2 regions of the Undibacterium sp. Ji83W genome follow, and region 1 is predicted to be linked to the other one. Evidence: riboswitches for the same ligand, from Rfam matches in the RefSeq annotation. Region 1 holds a riboswitch; the other holds the start of a gene.

Region 1 (7,965 bases):
CCAGAGGTGACAGGCGTTTCAATTCAGGTAAATTGGGCGTGATCAGTGTTGCGACTTTCAATAAAGGCCCAATAGACTCGACTGCATCGTCCAGCGACAAACTGTCACCATGACCGCTGCCCAATACCGGGTCAACAATGACTTGCAGATCAGCTTGCTGTTGTTTCATCTTCTGGATAAAGCTGGCAATCGCTGTCGCATTTTTTTTGTGCGCAACGATACCCAGTTTGATGACCTTGACCGGTATCTTGGCGACCAGTGTCATCGCTTGCTGCAAGATGATTTGCACATCGACTGCATGCACGGCATAGGCATGGTCATTGTCTTGCACCGTCAGTGCAGTAATCACGGGCAAGGCATGCGCACCCTGCGCGGCGATGGCTTCTATGTCGGCCTGTATGCCAGCACCACCGCTTGGGTCATGCCCTGCGAATACCAGCACACAGGGACGCGTTATTGTTTTCATCAGATAGTCATCAAACGAATATCAGACAATGCGGCCAGCCATGGGAGAAGACGGTGACGCCGCAAACTTGCGCGGCATACGGCCTGCCAGGAATGCTTCACGTCCGGCTTCCACCGCCAGGCCCATGGCACGCGCCATGCGCACCGGGTCTTTGGCACCGGCGATTGCGGTATTCATCAACACACCATCACAACCCAGTTCCATGGCGATGGCGGCGTCCGACGCAGTACCTACACCTGCATCCACCAAAACCGGTACTTTGGACTGCTCAATAATCAGTGACAGATTCCATGGATTCAAGATACCCATGCCAGAGCCTATCAGTGATGCCAGTGGCATGATGGCGACGCAGCCTATTTCTTCCAGCATGCGCGCCTGTATAGGATCATCGCTGCAATACACCATGACATCGAAACCATCCTGTACCAAAGTTTTGGCTGCCTTCAGGGTTTCAGGCATATTCGGGAACAGGGTTTTCTCATCGCCCAATACTTCCAGCTTGCACAGTTTGTGTCCACCCAATAATTCACGTCCTAGTCGTAGAGTGTAGATTGCATCTTCGGCGTTATAGCAACCCGCTGAGTTAGGCAGTATGGTGTATTTGCTAGGTGGGACTACATCCAGCAAGCTTGGTGCATTCGGGTCCTGACCTATGTTCACACGGCGTATTGCTACCGTGATGATGTCGGCACCACTGGCTTCTGTCGCCAGACGGGTTTGTTCGAGGTCTTTGTATTTACCGCTGCCGACCAGCAGGCGGGAGCGGTAGGTTTTGCCGGCTATGGTTAAGCCTGGGTTGTTTTCTGTGTTCATTGTTTTCTCCGAAATTGGGGAAATTGTTTTTACTTGCCTGCCGATAAGGGAATACTCGTACAAGTTGCCGTGCAACTCCTTCCCCTTCAAGGGGAAGGCGGGGATGGGGATGGGTTTCTTTAGCAAACTACATGCTTGTTTTATCAACTGAAACCCATCCCCACCCTAACCCTCCCCTTGAAGGGGAGGGAATTCTCTCAGTCTTCTTTAGGTTCTTCTTGATTCACATATCGCCAGATATGTTCCATCACAGCATCGTAGGTTGGGCTACGCTTTATCAGCCCAACACTCACCCGACGATCAACAAACATATTTATTGCAAAGCTCAATTACGAGATGATTTTTTGGCATTTTATTTAAGTTCGTAGCGACAATTTAGGCCCAGCGTTGGGCTGATGAAGCGTAGCCCAACCTACACTCATCCACCGCCAATAGCGCGCACCACATCAACCTTGTCATCGACTCGCAACTGGTAGTCTCCCCATTGCGACTTCGGAATAATCTGCCGATTCACCGCCACCGCAATCGCCTGTTGCGACAGATTTAGTTCTGCGATCAGATCAGCCAGCAGCGCACTCGCCAGTTGCCGCTTTTCTCCATTAAGCTGTATATCGACCATGGCTATTGCTTTTTATAAATTTCCGCGCCGGATTTGATGAACTCTACCGCTTTGACTTCCATGCCTTTCTTCAAAGCCTGTATCTCGCTGATACCTTGCGCATTGGCATAGTCTCGTACTTCCTGTGTAATCTTCATCGAGCAGAAATGCGGGCCGCACATGGAGCAGAAGTGGGCGACCTTGGCAGAATCCTTGGGCAATGTCTCGTCATGGAATTCACGCGCCTTGTCGGGATCGAGGCCGATGTTGAACTGGTCTTCCCAGCGGAATTCAAAACGTGCTTTGGACAAGGCATTGTCGCGTATCTGTGCACCGGGATGACCTTTTGCCAGGTCGGCTGCATGGGCGGCGATTTTGTAAGTGATGATGCCATCTTTGACATCGACCTTGTTTGGCAAGCCCAGGTGTTCTTTCGGTGTCACATAACACAGCATGGCTGTACCATACCAACCGATTTGTGCAGCACCTATGCCGGAGGTGATGTGGTCATAGCCAGGGGCGATATCAGTCGTCAATGGGCCCAGGGTATAGAACGGCGCTTCATGGCATTGTTCCAGTTGCAGGTCCATGTTTTCTTTGATGAGGTGCATGGGCACGTGGCCGGGGCCTTCTATCATGACCTGTACATCATGCTTCCAGGCGATCTGTGTCAGTTCACCCAGGGTTTTCAATTCACCCAACTGCGCTTCATCATTAGCATCATAGATGGAACCCGGACGCAGGCCGTCACCCAGACTGAAGGACACGTCATAGGCTTTCATGATTTCGCAAATATCTTCGAAATGCTCGTACAGGAAACTTTCTTTATGATGCGCCAGACACCATTTCGCCATGATGGAACCACCGCGTGACACGATGCCGGTCAGGCGTTTGGCTGTCATTGGCACATATTGCAGGCGCACGCCCGCGTGGATAGTGAAGTAATCAACACCCTGCTCAGCTTGCTCGATCAGCGTATCGCGGAAGATCTCCCAGGTCAGATCTTCTGCCTTGCCATTCACTTTTTCCAGAGCCTGATAGATAGGCACGGTACCGATAGGCACGGGAGAATTGCGGATGATCCATTCACGGGTTTCGTGGATGTGCTTACCAGTCGACAAATCCATGACATTGTCGCCACCCCAGCGTATTGCCCAGGTCATTTTTTCAACTTCTTCTCCGATGGAAGAAGTGACTGCAGAATTGCCGATATTGGCATTGATCTTGACCAGGAAATTACGGCCTATGATCATAGGTTCGATTTCCGGGTGATTAATGTTGGCAGGGATAATCGCACGACCACGGGCGATTTCTGAACGCACGAATTCTGGCGTGATTTCTGCAGGGATTGCAGCACCAAAAGACTGGCCAGGATGCTGGCGGCCCATGACTTCTGCGAGCTTGCTGCCCATGGGGCCGGAAGCTTTCAGGTTTTCCAGATATTCGCGACGACGCAGGTTTTCGCGGATGGAAACAAATTCCATTTCCGGTGTGATGATGCCCTGGCGAGCATAGTGCATCTGCGAGACATTCTTGCCTGCCAGCGCACGGCGAGGCAAGCGTTTCAGATTGAAACGCAGTTCAGCCAGCTTGGGGTCATGCAGACGGGCGATGCCGTATTCAGAGCTCGGGCCAGCCAGTTCTTCAGTGTCATTACGCTCGGCTATCCACGCACCACGTACAGATGCCAGGCCAGAACGGATATCGATTTTTACTTCAGGGTCAGTATAAGGGCCAGAGGTATCGTAGACATAGATAGGCGGGTTTTTTTCCGAGCCAAACATGGCTGGCGTATCAGACTGGCTGATTTCGCGCATGGGTACGCGAATATCGGGGCGGCTGCCCTGTATATAAGTTTTGCGGGAATTCGGCAGTGGCTGTATGGCTGCCTCGTCTACCGTGGCGGTAGCGGACAAGAATTGCGGGTTGGCGTTCATTTTGGCTCCTTTGCTTTGTTGGCATGGAGCCAGCAAAGGAGTTTCCAAAACAGGTGCGCGCACAGATCAATACATAATACAGGCGGCACAAACTTCGGCAGCTTCCCTTCGCTGGCATTATCCAGATCAGGTTCGAGGGTATTTCTCACCCGCCAACAAGATTGATGGCAGGACCCCTAGCATTTTTCTTCGGGTTCTGAAATAACTCCAGAACCGCGACGACGGCAGATTATACGACTTTTTTAAACCCAAGTGCTTTATTTAATGTCGCTGGCCAATTCCGCATCTTGCATTGTTGATGACGCGGCAAGATTGCTTTCCGGCAGTTTCACTGGCCCATGCACTTCTACCAACTCGACCATACCAGCCTTGATGGCCGCAGACAAATCATGATCAAGTACAGGTAAGGCTTCTTCATAGGCGATCAGTAATTTGCTGACGCCATAGGCCCGGTTGCGACCATTGACCTTACCCAGATAAAGTGCCATGTCGGCAATTTGCAAGGCTTTCTCCCAATTACAGACGGTTTCTGGCAAACCGGAAAATGGCAGGCTGATGAAACCTGCGGTCAGGGTAACGGGCACATTTTCCCCATCAACCTTGACACTCTCTTCACCTATGCTGCGCAAGATACGTTCTACCAAACTCTTGAGTTGTGCAGGATTGGAGCGCGGGGAATAAATCAAAAACTCTTCTCCACCCCAGCGCAATACCATGTCGCTATCGCGCACCGAGCTGCGCAAACGGCGCGCCACTTCTATCAGGACAGCATCACCGGTTGCATGGCCAAAGCTGTCATTGATATTTTTAAAGTGATCGATATCCATGAGGATTAAACAGTCTGGATTATCCAGTGCATCTTCGCGTCTTTCACCTTCTGGCAATATGGCCCTGCCCTTCATCATATCGACGAAAGAGCGGCGATTGTATAAGCCTGTGAGTGGATCACGCACTGCATGAAATTCCAGTTGCTCATTCACTTCGCGCAATTTTTCATTGGTCTTGCGTACCCGTCTGTACAAGAAAAAGACGACCACACCCACCATCACCATGATGATGGCAGCCAGCGTCAACACCACTTGCTGTAACTGGCGGTTTTTGATGTCGGCATCCTTGAGCTGGTTTTCACGCGCCAGCAATTCAATCTGTTTCTGTCTTTGCTGGGCATTGAATTGTTCCTGCAAGGTCGCTACGGCGCGCGCGCGGTCAGAGCGGAATAATTCGTCACTGAGCTTTTGCTGTTCGCGCACGATTGCCAGCGCTTCTTTATACATATCAGCGGCTTCATACATATTACCGATTTCACTGAGCAGGTTTTCGACATCCGACTTGGAACCTGTCTCCATGAAAAACTTCTTGGCTTCGTTGATGTAGCCTATACCCTGGGAAAATTTCTTTTGTCCAGCCAGGGCAAATCCTATATTCGCTTTGGCGATAGCTATTGCAAAAGGGTCATTAATGGCCTGGGCTTTTTCCAATGAAAAGCGAGCCGCACGCTCAGCCTCGGCGAACTTGCGCACATGTAGATAATAGTCAGCAATATTACCCAGCGCTGTTGCTGCCACGGCAGGCATGCCAGCTTCCGTGGATATCTGCAATACTGTCTTGTAAGCTTCCAAGGCTTCATCATGACGCCCCAAGTCTATCAAGGCCAGGCCACGTGCCATTTGCAATGATGAAATTATCTTGGGCGACTCTATTTTAGGTTGCATCGCCAATGCATCATTAGCGGTTTCCAAGGCTTTTTCAGCATTGTGCATATTCAGGTATAGCCTGGCGATGGATTCCATGCGGTACATCTTGGCCTGGGCACTTCGTCTTGGTATCTGATCTGCCAGCTTCAAGGCTTCGAGAAAGTACGGCAGGGATTTATCAAAATTACCTATCGCCAGTTGCACCATGCCGAAAGCAATATTCAGGCGCATGAGCACTTCCGCATTTTTTGAATCACGCAGGCTTTGCTGTATATCATTGAGCTTCACCAGCGCCATGGCAAACTTGCCTTGATCCAGCATCTGAAAGGCTACGCCCAACAAAGCCATATTGATCATGTCATTGTCATTTTGTGACCTGGCCAGTTGCAGCAACTCGGTATTGGCGGCATCGGCTTCCTTGATCTTGCCGGCGTCATACAAGATGCCTATCAGCGTCTTCAAGACTTCGGCGCGCAAGACATAATCTGCATCCTTGCCTAATTTGTCTTTGTATTCCTGCAGTTGTTTAAGTGCGGCGGTATTGTCACGGTCAGACAGCGTATGTATTGCTTCTATCTCGGAAAAGTCAGGTTTAGGCTTGGTTTGTGCATGTGCCATCGTGTTCATGCATAGCAAGACGATAGCCAGCAAACCCAGTAGCAGACTGGTGTGCCATTTTGGTAGTTGAAGCTGCAACATGCAAGCCCTCATTGATCAATCCATGTCTCTAATAATTTTTATCAAGGCTGCAGCAAACTGCTACAGTCCCAGGCTTTATTTACCTGTCTGATCCAGGAATACGCTGCCTACTTGCGACAATATTTCATCTTCCAGCTGTTGTGCCGGTATTGGTTTACTCAAGTAGAAGCCTTGCAGGATATCGCAGGATTGGGCACGCAAAAATTCCAGTTGCTCACGCGTTTCCACCCCTTCGGCCACCACTTCCAGCCGCAGGCTGTGTGCCAGTGCAATGATGCCGGTAACGATGGCAGCATCATCGGCATCACCCGGAATATCACGCACGAAGGAGCGGTCTATCTTGATGATATCGACAGGGAAGCGCTTCAGATAAGACAGCGATGAATAGCCGGTACCAAAATCATCAATGGTCAGCCTGACGCCAAGGCTGCGCAAGCGATCCAGTATGGCCAGCGTGTCTTGCGCATGCTCCATCAGCGTGCTCTCGGTAATTTCCAGTTCCAGCATTTTTGCTGGCAGGCCAGTATCGAACAAGACTTGTTCCACCGTGTTGGCAAAATCCTTTTGCAATAACTGGCTGACAGACAAATTCACTGCAACCCGCAAATGGGACATGCCTTTATCCATCCAGTTGCGCATCTGGGCGCAAGCCGTGCGCAATACCCATTCACCAAGTGCAATAATCAAACCGGTTTCTTCTGCCATCGGTATGAATTCCAGTGGCGACACCATACCACGGGTAGGATGAAACCAGCGTACCAGCGCCTCTGTACCAATGATCTCGCCAGTATCCATGCGTGCCTGGGGCTGATAAAAGACTGCCAGTTCATTACGCTCCAATGCGCGGCGCAAATCATTTTCCAGGCGTACCCGTTCAGAAATCGAATGTTCCATCGCCGCTTCAAAAAACTGGAAGTCGGTATTGGTTTTCTTGGCGCGGTACATGGCGGTATCTGCATGTTTGACCAGGGTGCCAACATCCATGCCATCACTGGGATAAACAGAAATACCTATGCTGGCAGTCACGAAAATATCATGGCTATCGATCTGGAAAGGCTTGGCCAGGGTGCGGCAAATATTTTGTGCAGCCGATGCCGCAGCAGCCGGGTCAGCCAGCTCGCTCAGTACCACGGTAAATTCATCGCCACCCAGACGTGCCACGCAATCGGCATTACGTACGCTGCGACGTATGCGCTGGGCGACTGCGATCAACAGGCGGTCACCTACATCATGACCGAGAGTGTCGTTGACGTTCTTGAACCTGTCCAGATCCAGGAAGAGCACAGCCACCGATTCGACATTCTCCTTGGCCATGGTCAGCCTGCGCCCCAACTGATCAAGGAATTGTGTGCGGTTCGGCAAACCCGTCAGCACATCATTGAAAGCCAGGTGGCGTATGCGTTTTTCTGCCTGATTCGCTTCTATGATGCGGCGCACGCGTTGCGACAGTACGGCAAAATGGATAGGCTTGGGGATATAGTCGCAGGCACCGGCAGCGAAAGCTCTTTCTACCGAACTATTGTCTTCAAGCGCAGTGATCATCAACACCGGTATGCTGCGGCCACGTGGCATTTCCTGTATCAGACTGCAGGCGGTAAAACCGTCCATGACCGGCATGACTGCATCCATGAGGATGACATCGGGCCGCATGCGTTTCAGCATCAGCAAGGCTTGCGAACCATCTGCAGCTTCCTCGACTTTGAAACCATCTCTTTGCAGGGTGTGGCGCAGTGTGCTGCGGGTACTCCGGTCATCATC
Region 2 (7,965 bases), on a different contig from region 1:
AAAAAGACTTGTACCCAGAACCGCAAGAATACCGCGTGCGCCCACCAGATGACCTGGGCAATATACTCGAAGGCGAATTCCGCCCCGGCTTCTTTACCGGCGTCACCACCGTCGTATTAAAACTGTTCTCTTGCGTACAGCCACGCGTTGCTGTCTTCGGCAAAAAAGATTACCAGCAGCTCATGATAGTGCGCAATATGAGCAAGCAATTTGCCCTGCCTACCGAAATCATCGCCGCAGAAACTTTCAGGGCAGAAGATGGTCTTGCCCTGTCTTCACGCAATATGTATCTGTCGCCAACAGAACGTGCTGAAGCACCGGCCTTGTATAAAGTCTTGAATGAAGTCGCGGAAGAAGTACGCGCCGGCCATCTGGATATGTTTGAACTTGAGCGTCAGGCCATGGCAAAACTGGCAGCGCGCAACTGGAAACCGGATTACATCTCCATACGCAAACGCGCGGACCTGCAACCGCCATCTGCTGGTGATATCGCCCAGCAATCACCGCTGGTTGTAGTAGCTGCCGCCAAGCTGGGCGGTACGCGCCTGATCGACAATCTGGAAATCTGATGCGCCGCTTGCAATTGCTAACAGGCAGCGTTGCACTTGCAAGCTGCCTCATCGTGGGCCTGGTCGGGAGCCTTGCATTACCTGCTGTTGCCCATGCATCCATCACAGTACTGGACGATGCACAACGCCAGGTCACGGTTGAGAAGCCCGCGCAACGCATCGTCAGCCTGGCACCGCATATTACCGAGATGCTGTTTGAGGCTGGTGCGGCAAATAACATCATCGCAGTGACCGATTACAGTGACTACCCCGAAGCTGCAAAAAAACTGCCGTCGATAGGTAATATTTTCGCTCTGGATCTGGAACGTTTGCTCGCTCTCAAACCTGACTTGGTTATTGTATGGGGTACTGGCAATGCAAAAATCCTGGCCAATAAATTGCGCAGCAACCACATCACTGTCTTTGAAAGTGAGCCCCATAATTTTGAAATGGTGGCAACTTCGATAGAAAGACTGGCGACACTGGCTGGCACAGAAAGTACTGGTAAAGCCAATGCACAAAAGTTCAGGCAGCGTCTCGACAATCTGCGCAAGACTTATCAATTGCCAGCGGGGGCAGCACCTGTCAGCGTATATTATCAAATGATACGCAGGCCATTGATGACCATCAATGACACGCATATGGTGTCCGACTCCATACGTCTGTGCGGCGGCAAAAATGTATTTGGCCAGCTCAAGGAACTGAGTTCCACGATCACCAATGAAGCAGTGCTGGCGGCGAACCCTGATGTCATCTTCAGCAGCGGTGAAAATATCGACAGCATGGCAGACTGGAAGCAATACCCCATCCTGACAGCCGTAAAGAAAAATAATTTCTATGCAGTCAAAGGTGACTGGCTGAACCGAGCCGGGCCGCGCATACTTGATGGTACAGAAGCACTCTGCAAGCATCTGGCCGCAGCAAAAGCAAAATAGGCTTGCGCAAGGCACGCGCAGCAAACAATTCATTTTGCAGCGATAATGTGAGTCTTGCTTGCTGCTGCAAGCTCAATTGATTGATTGCTTCTCATGCGCCAAGGTATTTTGTTTGCAGGCTCCGCTTATTTGCTCTGGGGCCTGTTCCCCATCTATTTCAAAGCCCTGCACGACGTACCAGCACTGGAAATCCTTCTGAATCGCATGCTGTGGTCGCTGCTATTCCTGGTCGGTGTCCTGACCTGGCGCAAACAATGGAGCTGGGTCAGGGTAGCAGCGAAACAACCTAAACTGATTGCTGGATTTGCATTGAGTGCAGTACTGTTATCCGCCAACTGGTTTGTATATATCTGGGCAGTCAATCACGGCCACATCGTTGATGCCAGCCTTGGTTATTTCATTACCCCTCTCGTCAACATCCTGATCGGCTCTGTCCTTTTGCGTGAAAAACTGCGCCCTGGTCAGTGGTTGTCAGTGGCCCTGGCTGCCGTGGGTGTCGCCTGGCTCACCATACAGACGGGCCATTTACCATGGATAGGCCTGGTGCTGGCGACCACCTTTGGTACTTACGGCTTGCTGCGCAAGACCTCTGCCCTGGGTGCACTTGAAGGCTTGTCGCTGGAAACCGCCCTGCTCTTCCCGTTTGCATTTGCATGGTTATGCTGGATGACTGTACAGGGGCAAAACACTTTCATCGCCAGCGGTGTCGATATCAAAATGCTGTTACTCATCAGCGGCCCGATTACCGCCATCCCCCTGCTCCTGTTTGCTGCTGGCGCGCGGCGCATACCGATGACGACACTGGGCTTATTGCAATACATCTCGCCCCTGGTGCAATTATTGATTGGTGTCTGGCTATACCATGAACCTTTTGACTCAAATAAACTGGCAGGTTTTATCGCTATCTGGGCAGCTTTGGTCGTGTATTCGGCTGAGGGTTTATGGCGTAATTTCAGAACTGTCAAAATCGAAGCAAAACAAGGCATTTAGGCATCAAATCGTCCCCAAAAGCCACGGAAAAGCCGTGCTAATGGTTTCGTGTTAAACTGCAGCCTACGCTAGGGGTCCTGGGAGCAATAGTTTCCGGGTGAGAGAGTCCCTTCTACCTGATCTGGATAATGCCAGCGAAGGGAAGCGCAAAGTCCCGGCTCCTCCTGCTTCTTTGTTTGCTCCCGCGCTGTCACCCACAACGCACCAAGAGCAAACCATGTCTAACAATACTGTCAATACTGTATTACGCCCACGCTTATTACGACCTACTGTCATTGCCTTTTCCATTGCCCAGGCTTGTCTGCTGCTATCGTCAGCTTATGCCCAGAGCACTCCAGGCAATGATAAATCGCTGCCAGAAGTGACGATCACTGGCAGCAAAGGTACGGAAACCAAGGTCGAACGCAGCAAGGTCACTGGTTTTATTGATGCAGCGCTATTGGATACGCCCAGCTCTGTCAATGCCTTCAGCACAGCGCAGATGCAAGACTTGCGCATACGCCAGACTACCGATGCGATGAAGTTTGATGCCAGCGTCAATGATGCTTATAACGCCATTGGTTATGCTGAGCAATTTTCGATACGCGGCTTTGCCCTGGATAATTCCAGCAGTTATCGCAAGGACGGTTTTGCCATACCAGGCGACGCCTCTATCCCACTGGAAAACAAGGAACGCATAGAAATACTCAAAGGTATTGCAGGCTTTCAGGCTGGTTTTGGCACACCAGGTGGCATCATCAATTATGTGACCAAGCGCCCGACCAGCTATGCCGTTCGCTCTGCTACATTTGAAATCAGTGAGCGCGGTACTGTGTATGGCGCTGCCGATATCAGTGACAATTCCAGCGACAAGCAGTTTGGCTTCCGCATCAATGCAGCGGGTGAACGCTTGCGTTCTTATGTCAAAGGTGCGGATGGTCAACGCCAGTTTGTTTCTGCTGCATTTGACTGGCACATCACGCCGCAAGCCCTTTTGCAAATCGATGCTGACTACCAGCATAAATCACAATTGTCGGTACCTGGCTTTCAATTATTCAATGGTACAGATTTGCCACGCGGCGTTCCTGCGGATCTGATGCTGAATGCCCAGCCCTGGGCAAAACCAGTAGACACTCGCAACAGCAATCTGGGCCTGCGTTTTGAATATCAGATCAATGCTGACTGGCGCGCCAGTGTCTCTGCCAACAAGCATGAATTCAAGCGCGATGACTACACCGCCTTTCCTTATGGCTGTGGTGCAGCCAATCTGTACCCGGGCTATTGCGCGAATGGTGACTATGATGTGTATGACTATCAAAGCGTCAATGAATCCAAATCACTGTGGGGCACACAAGCCCTGCTGAATGGCAAATTCAATCTGGGTGGTATGCAGCATGAGCTGGCTGTTGGTCTCAGCAATTCACAGCGTAAAGATTATTTTGGCGACTATGTGTATGACTATGCAGGCAGTAGCAATTTGTTCCGTCCTGTCAGCGTAATGCCATCGGCAAATAAAACCGGCCCGGTCTTCTTGCGCCGCACGGACAAAGAATGGTCTGCATTTGTACAAGACATTATCAGTCTGCAAGACAATCTGAAACTGCATCTGGGTCTGCGTCATTTGAACATCTCGCGCACGCAGTTTGATAATCCTGGCTATGACCAGAACAAGTTCCTGTCGACGGCAGCGCTGGTATTCAAACCGACGCAGCAAGTTTCTGTCTACGGCAGTTTTGCACAAGGCCTGGAGCATGGTGGCATCGCCCCTTTTGGAACCAGCAATGAAAATAAAATGCTGAACCCGGGCAAATCCACGCAAATTGAATTTGGCGTAAAGGCAGATGTGCAGCGCGACCTGAGCCTGTCTGCAGCTATCTTCCGCATCAAGAAGCCGCTGGAATATACCAATAGCAGCAATACCTATGTCAGCAATGGCGAAGCCTTGCACACTGGCCTGGAACTCTCAGCCCAAGGCAAGCTGACATCACAACTGAATCTGGGTGCCAGCCTGACTGCGCTGGATGCCAAACAGCAAAACACTGGCATCAGCAGTCTGGACGACAAGCGTGTCATGAATGTGCCACGCTTCAAATCGACGATCTATACAGATTATGCCGTAGCTGAAGTCAAGGGTTTGAATCTGAATGCAAGCTGGCAATATGCCAGCAGCAAGGCATTCAGCCCGGACAATAGCGTGACTGTGCCCGGCTACCATGTAGTGAATCTGGGTGCGCGTTATGCGACACGAATTGGCAGTACAGCCACTACCCTGCGCTTCAATATCGACAATGCCCTGGACAAGTTTTACTGGCGTGATGTGACACAATCCCTGGGTGGCTATTTATTCCCAGGTGCGCCGCGTACTTATAAACTGTCGGCACAATTTGATTTCTGATGGAATCCAGATAGATTCGCTTCATAAAAAAGACAGGTTTTTAAACCTGTCTTTTTTTATTTCTGTTGCCTGCACATCTTGAATGCCGCCTGAATTATGGGTACAGCAATACGGCTAATTTGCGGCGAGCTGCTCTTGCTATCTGTCACAGCGATTTTACCAATTTGCACTTATGAGTCCGAAGCCGGCGATAATATCCCACCCCGCGTGTTCGATAATGCCAGCACGTATATTGCCTCGCCATTTGGCGAGAATACCCAGGATTAGTCCATGCAGCACGATTGCCACTACCGAGCTAAGGCCTTCATAGGCATGTCCGATACCGAACAGAATAGCCTGGAGCAAGATGGCAACGCCGACATTTCCCGTCATTGCTGCAAGCTGGCGCTGGAGATAACCCCGAAACACGATCTCTTCACATATGCCTGCACTGAATGATAAACATATCCAGGCAGTGACTCCCAATAAGCCGGTCGGTGTGGAAGAAAGAATGGGGTTGCCGGATTGCGAAGCATGGTCAGGCAAGAGAGTGTGCACACCGTATGAAAACGCATAAATAAGCGCGAATGCAAGTACTGCATAGGCACAATCGCTGATAAATTTATTCGGCGCAAAGAGCTTTAATTCAAAAAATTCCAAAACCGAACGGCCATAGCCTTGCATGCCTTTATAAATGAAAAATGCCCAATACCAGAGTATGGCGATCATGATCAAATTGGTTTTGATCATTTGAGACGGATCTGGTACATGGGGAACGGCAGGCTTGTTTGAAACGTTCAGCACACCGGCCACCAGCAAAATCATGACAATGCCAAACAAAGTCAAAGTATGTCTGGGTGAAGCCAATAATTTCTTTGGATTTGTTATTATTTCTGTCCCGCTTATTGAGGCGCTGTTGAGCTTGTTCATACTGGGTATATCCTTGTATTTGATGCGTATCGTGTGAGATAAAACATTTGAAAATTTTGTCAATGCTATGCAAACCGGACGTAGAAATCTAGTTGACTTCTGCTATTTTCCCTCTCGACGACTCTCAGGTTTTTACTTCCAAAAAGCATAGGACTCATGATCCCTATGTTTTGAATTTTTTTGTGTGCTGACCTAACAGCGAAACGAAGAATTTCAATGCGGCGGTAGTGCGCTCCAGGTCGCCTGTACTCATATAATCCAGCACCAGACCATCGATCACAGCGCTGCATAAGCTTGCGATTGTGCGGCGGTCGGCTGACTCAGGTATGCCATGTTCAAGCACTTCCAGCCAGCTGGAACTCGTATCGGATAGAAATTGCGCGTAGACTGCGGGATTTTGCAGCGCCAGCACCTGCACCTCAAACAGCAAGCGCACATAGCGAATATTTTCGCTATCGGTAATCCAGTTCCAGAACGACTCCATACTCGCTTCGCCCTGGATGGCATGCATCATTCTGATCACCGATTGCTGGACACGAGCGCGCACTTCCTCCATCACGACAGTGATCAGTTTTTCCTTGGATTCAAAGTGGTAGATTAATAATCGCGCACTGGTCCCGATTTTTTCTGCCAGTGGCCGCAACGATAACTCGGCCAGTCCATGGTCCAGAAAGTAGTTAAGCGCGTTGTCGCGCAGTTCATTTCGTCTATTCATGAAACGAATGTTACATGAAACATTCGTTTCATGTGTGAAATTATTGGAAAATGACTTATTTTTGACACATTTTAAAAATGGGCTTTCTGCCAGGCACCCACACTCAATCGACCGAACTTAAGCGTGCTGTCTGTTGCGTGGCAGTCGAATAATTGACTTGAACGGCTTCTGCACATGATCCTGAGCCTGGAGTTCAGGATTCGTAGCGATACGAGCAAACCTGACTGGCGATGGCTTGCAATGCCCGGGTTAAGCGCTTCGAGAGTTCAGTGCCGATTAGATGCGCCGCCAAATAATGTCTTAGGATGGAGTGCGGCTGATACCTCGCTCAGGACTTTGTTAAACCGACGAGCGAGGATATTGATTGAGCGAATGAAGGCTATACAGCTAACCGACAGCTTTTCCTTCACTTTTCTTGAAAGAAAAATAGTTAAGGAAAGGTAAGGCACCAAAGAGGACAAAGATTAATTGAACTACAAACAATAGAATTTTAATTAATCCATCTGTTGTGGATTGAATTCCAATGGAAGTAACTAAAATCAACATGGACGATGCACTCATATAATCCAGCCATACAGCAGGAGGAGCGACCTTTTTATTCAATTCGTTTACAGGTGAAAGATCAATTAATTTCCTCCCAAACCTGGTACGCAAGAACAAATAAATTACTTGTAAAAAAGGTGCATAAGAAAGAAGCTGCTGCGAATTTTCAACTTCAGTAAATAGCGTTACGCTATAAATTGTGCAAAATAATAAATTAGCAGTAATAAAAATCGGCAACAGGCTGCGATATTGATTCCATTCAATCACTCGTATTTCAGATCGCCATTTTTTCCCGATAAGCGGATACAGAATATTTATTCCAGAACCGTTTTTACCTGATAGTAATAACAAAATAAATCCTTTTTGTTCTACGTTAGCCCTGACAATTAATAAAACATTCGCAAAGTGGGCGCAAGCCACAAGCCATGCTCTTCGAAGTTTGACACTGTATATCGTGATTGGGAATAAATTCCGGTACAAAAAAAGACAGGTTTTTAAACCTGTCTTTTTGGGGATGATTAAACATTTGCTCTGACCAGAAAATCCACGCCTATCTCACGCCAGGCTTCAATTTCTTTTTGCAACCAGTAGGCCACTGTTGGATGGACACTGACCCAGTCACGCTTCATTTCCAGTTCAACCCTGCCCTTCATTTTCAGGCGCACATCTTCAAAATCAATTTCAGCGCGTGAATGCATGAGCATCACCGCCAGGCGCAGTGCCAGCACTGCCTTGGCAAAATCCTGGTCAGCCAGGCCGTCGCCCACTTTGCGCAAATTCCCTTTCTGGCTGAGGATGAGCTTGCTCATCACTCTTTGCTCACGCGTGGTAAAGCCCGCCATGTCGGCGTTCTCTATCATGTAAGCGCCATGCTTGTGATAGCCGGTATGTGAAATCACCATGCCAACCTCATGCAGGATCGCACTCCATTGCAATAAGCGCACATAGGTG

The links. A riboswitch is a leader RNA that binds a small molecule or an ion and turns the genes downstream of it on or off. The one in region 1 is predicted to bind thiamine pyrophosphate.
Region 2: linked by a shared signal. The riboswitch ahead of ACO0LD_RS01165 (TonB-dependent siderophore receptor) and the one ahead of thiC (phosphomethylpyrimidine synthase ThiC) in region 1 are both predicted to bind thiamine pyrophosphate.

The regions. Positions count from the first base shown of each region.
Region 1 covers NZ_JBMPOZ010000033.1:18,175-26,139, reverse strand. The annotation lists gene thiD (bifunctional hydroxymethylpyrimidine kinase/phosphomethylpyrimidine kinase) at 1-466, opposite strand, end outside; gene ACO0LD_RS29955 (thiazole synthase) at 488-1,279, opposite strand; gene thiS (sulfur carrier protein ThiS) at 1,698-1,898, opposite strand; gene thiC (phosphomethylpyrimidine synthase ThiC) at 1,901-3,814, opposite strand; TPP riboswitch at 3,901-4,002, opposite strand; gene ACO0LD_RS29940 (tetratricopeptide repeat-containing diguanylate cyclase) at 4,072-6,207, opposite strand; gene ACO0LD_RS29935 (EAL domain-containing protein) at 6,283-7,965, opposite strand, start outside.
Region 2 covers NZ_JBMPOZ010000001.1:247,469-255,433, forward strand. The annotation lists gene panC (pantoate--beta-alanine ligase) at 1-569, shown strand, start outside; gene ACO0LD_RS01155 (cobalamin-binding protein) at 569-1,483, shown strand; gene rarD (EamA family transporter RarD) at 1,577-2,473, shown strand; TPP riboswitch at 2,534-2,633, shown strand; gene ACO0LD_RS01165 (TonB-dependent siderophore receptor) at 2,691-4,847, shown strand; gene ACO0LD_RS01170 (CPBP family intramembrane glutamic endopeptidase) at 5,004-5,756, opposite strand; gene ACO0LD_RS01175 (TetR/AcrR family transcriptional regulator) at 5,920-6,471, opposite strand; gene ACO0LD_RS01180 (hypothetical protein) at 6,859-7,434, opposite strand; gene ACO0LD_RS01185 (Ppx/GppA family phosphatase) at 7,533-7,965, opposite strand, start outside.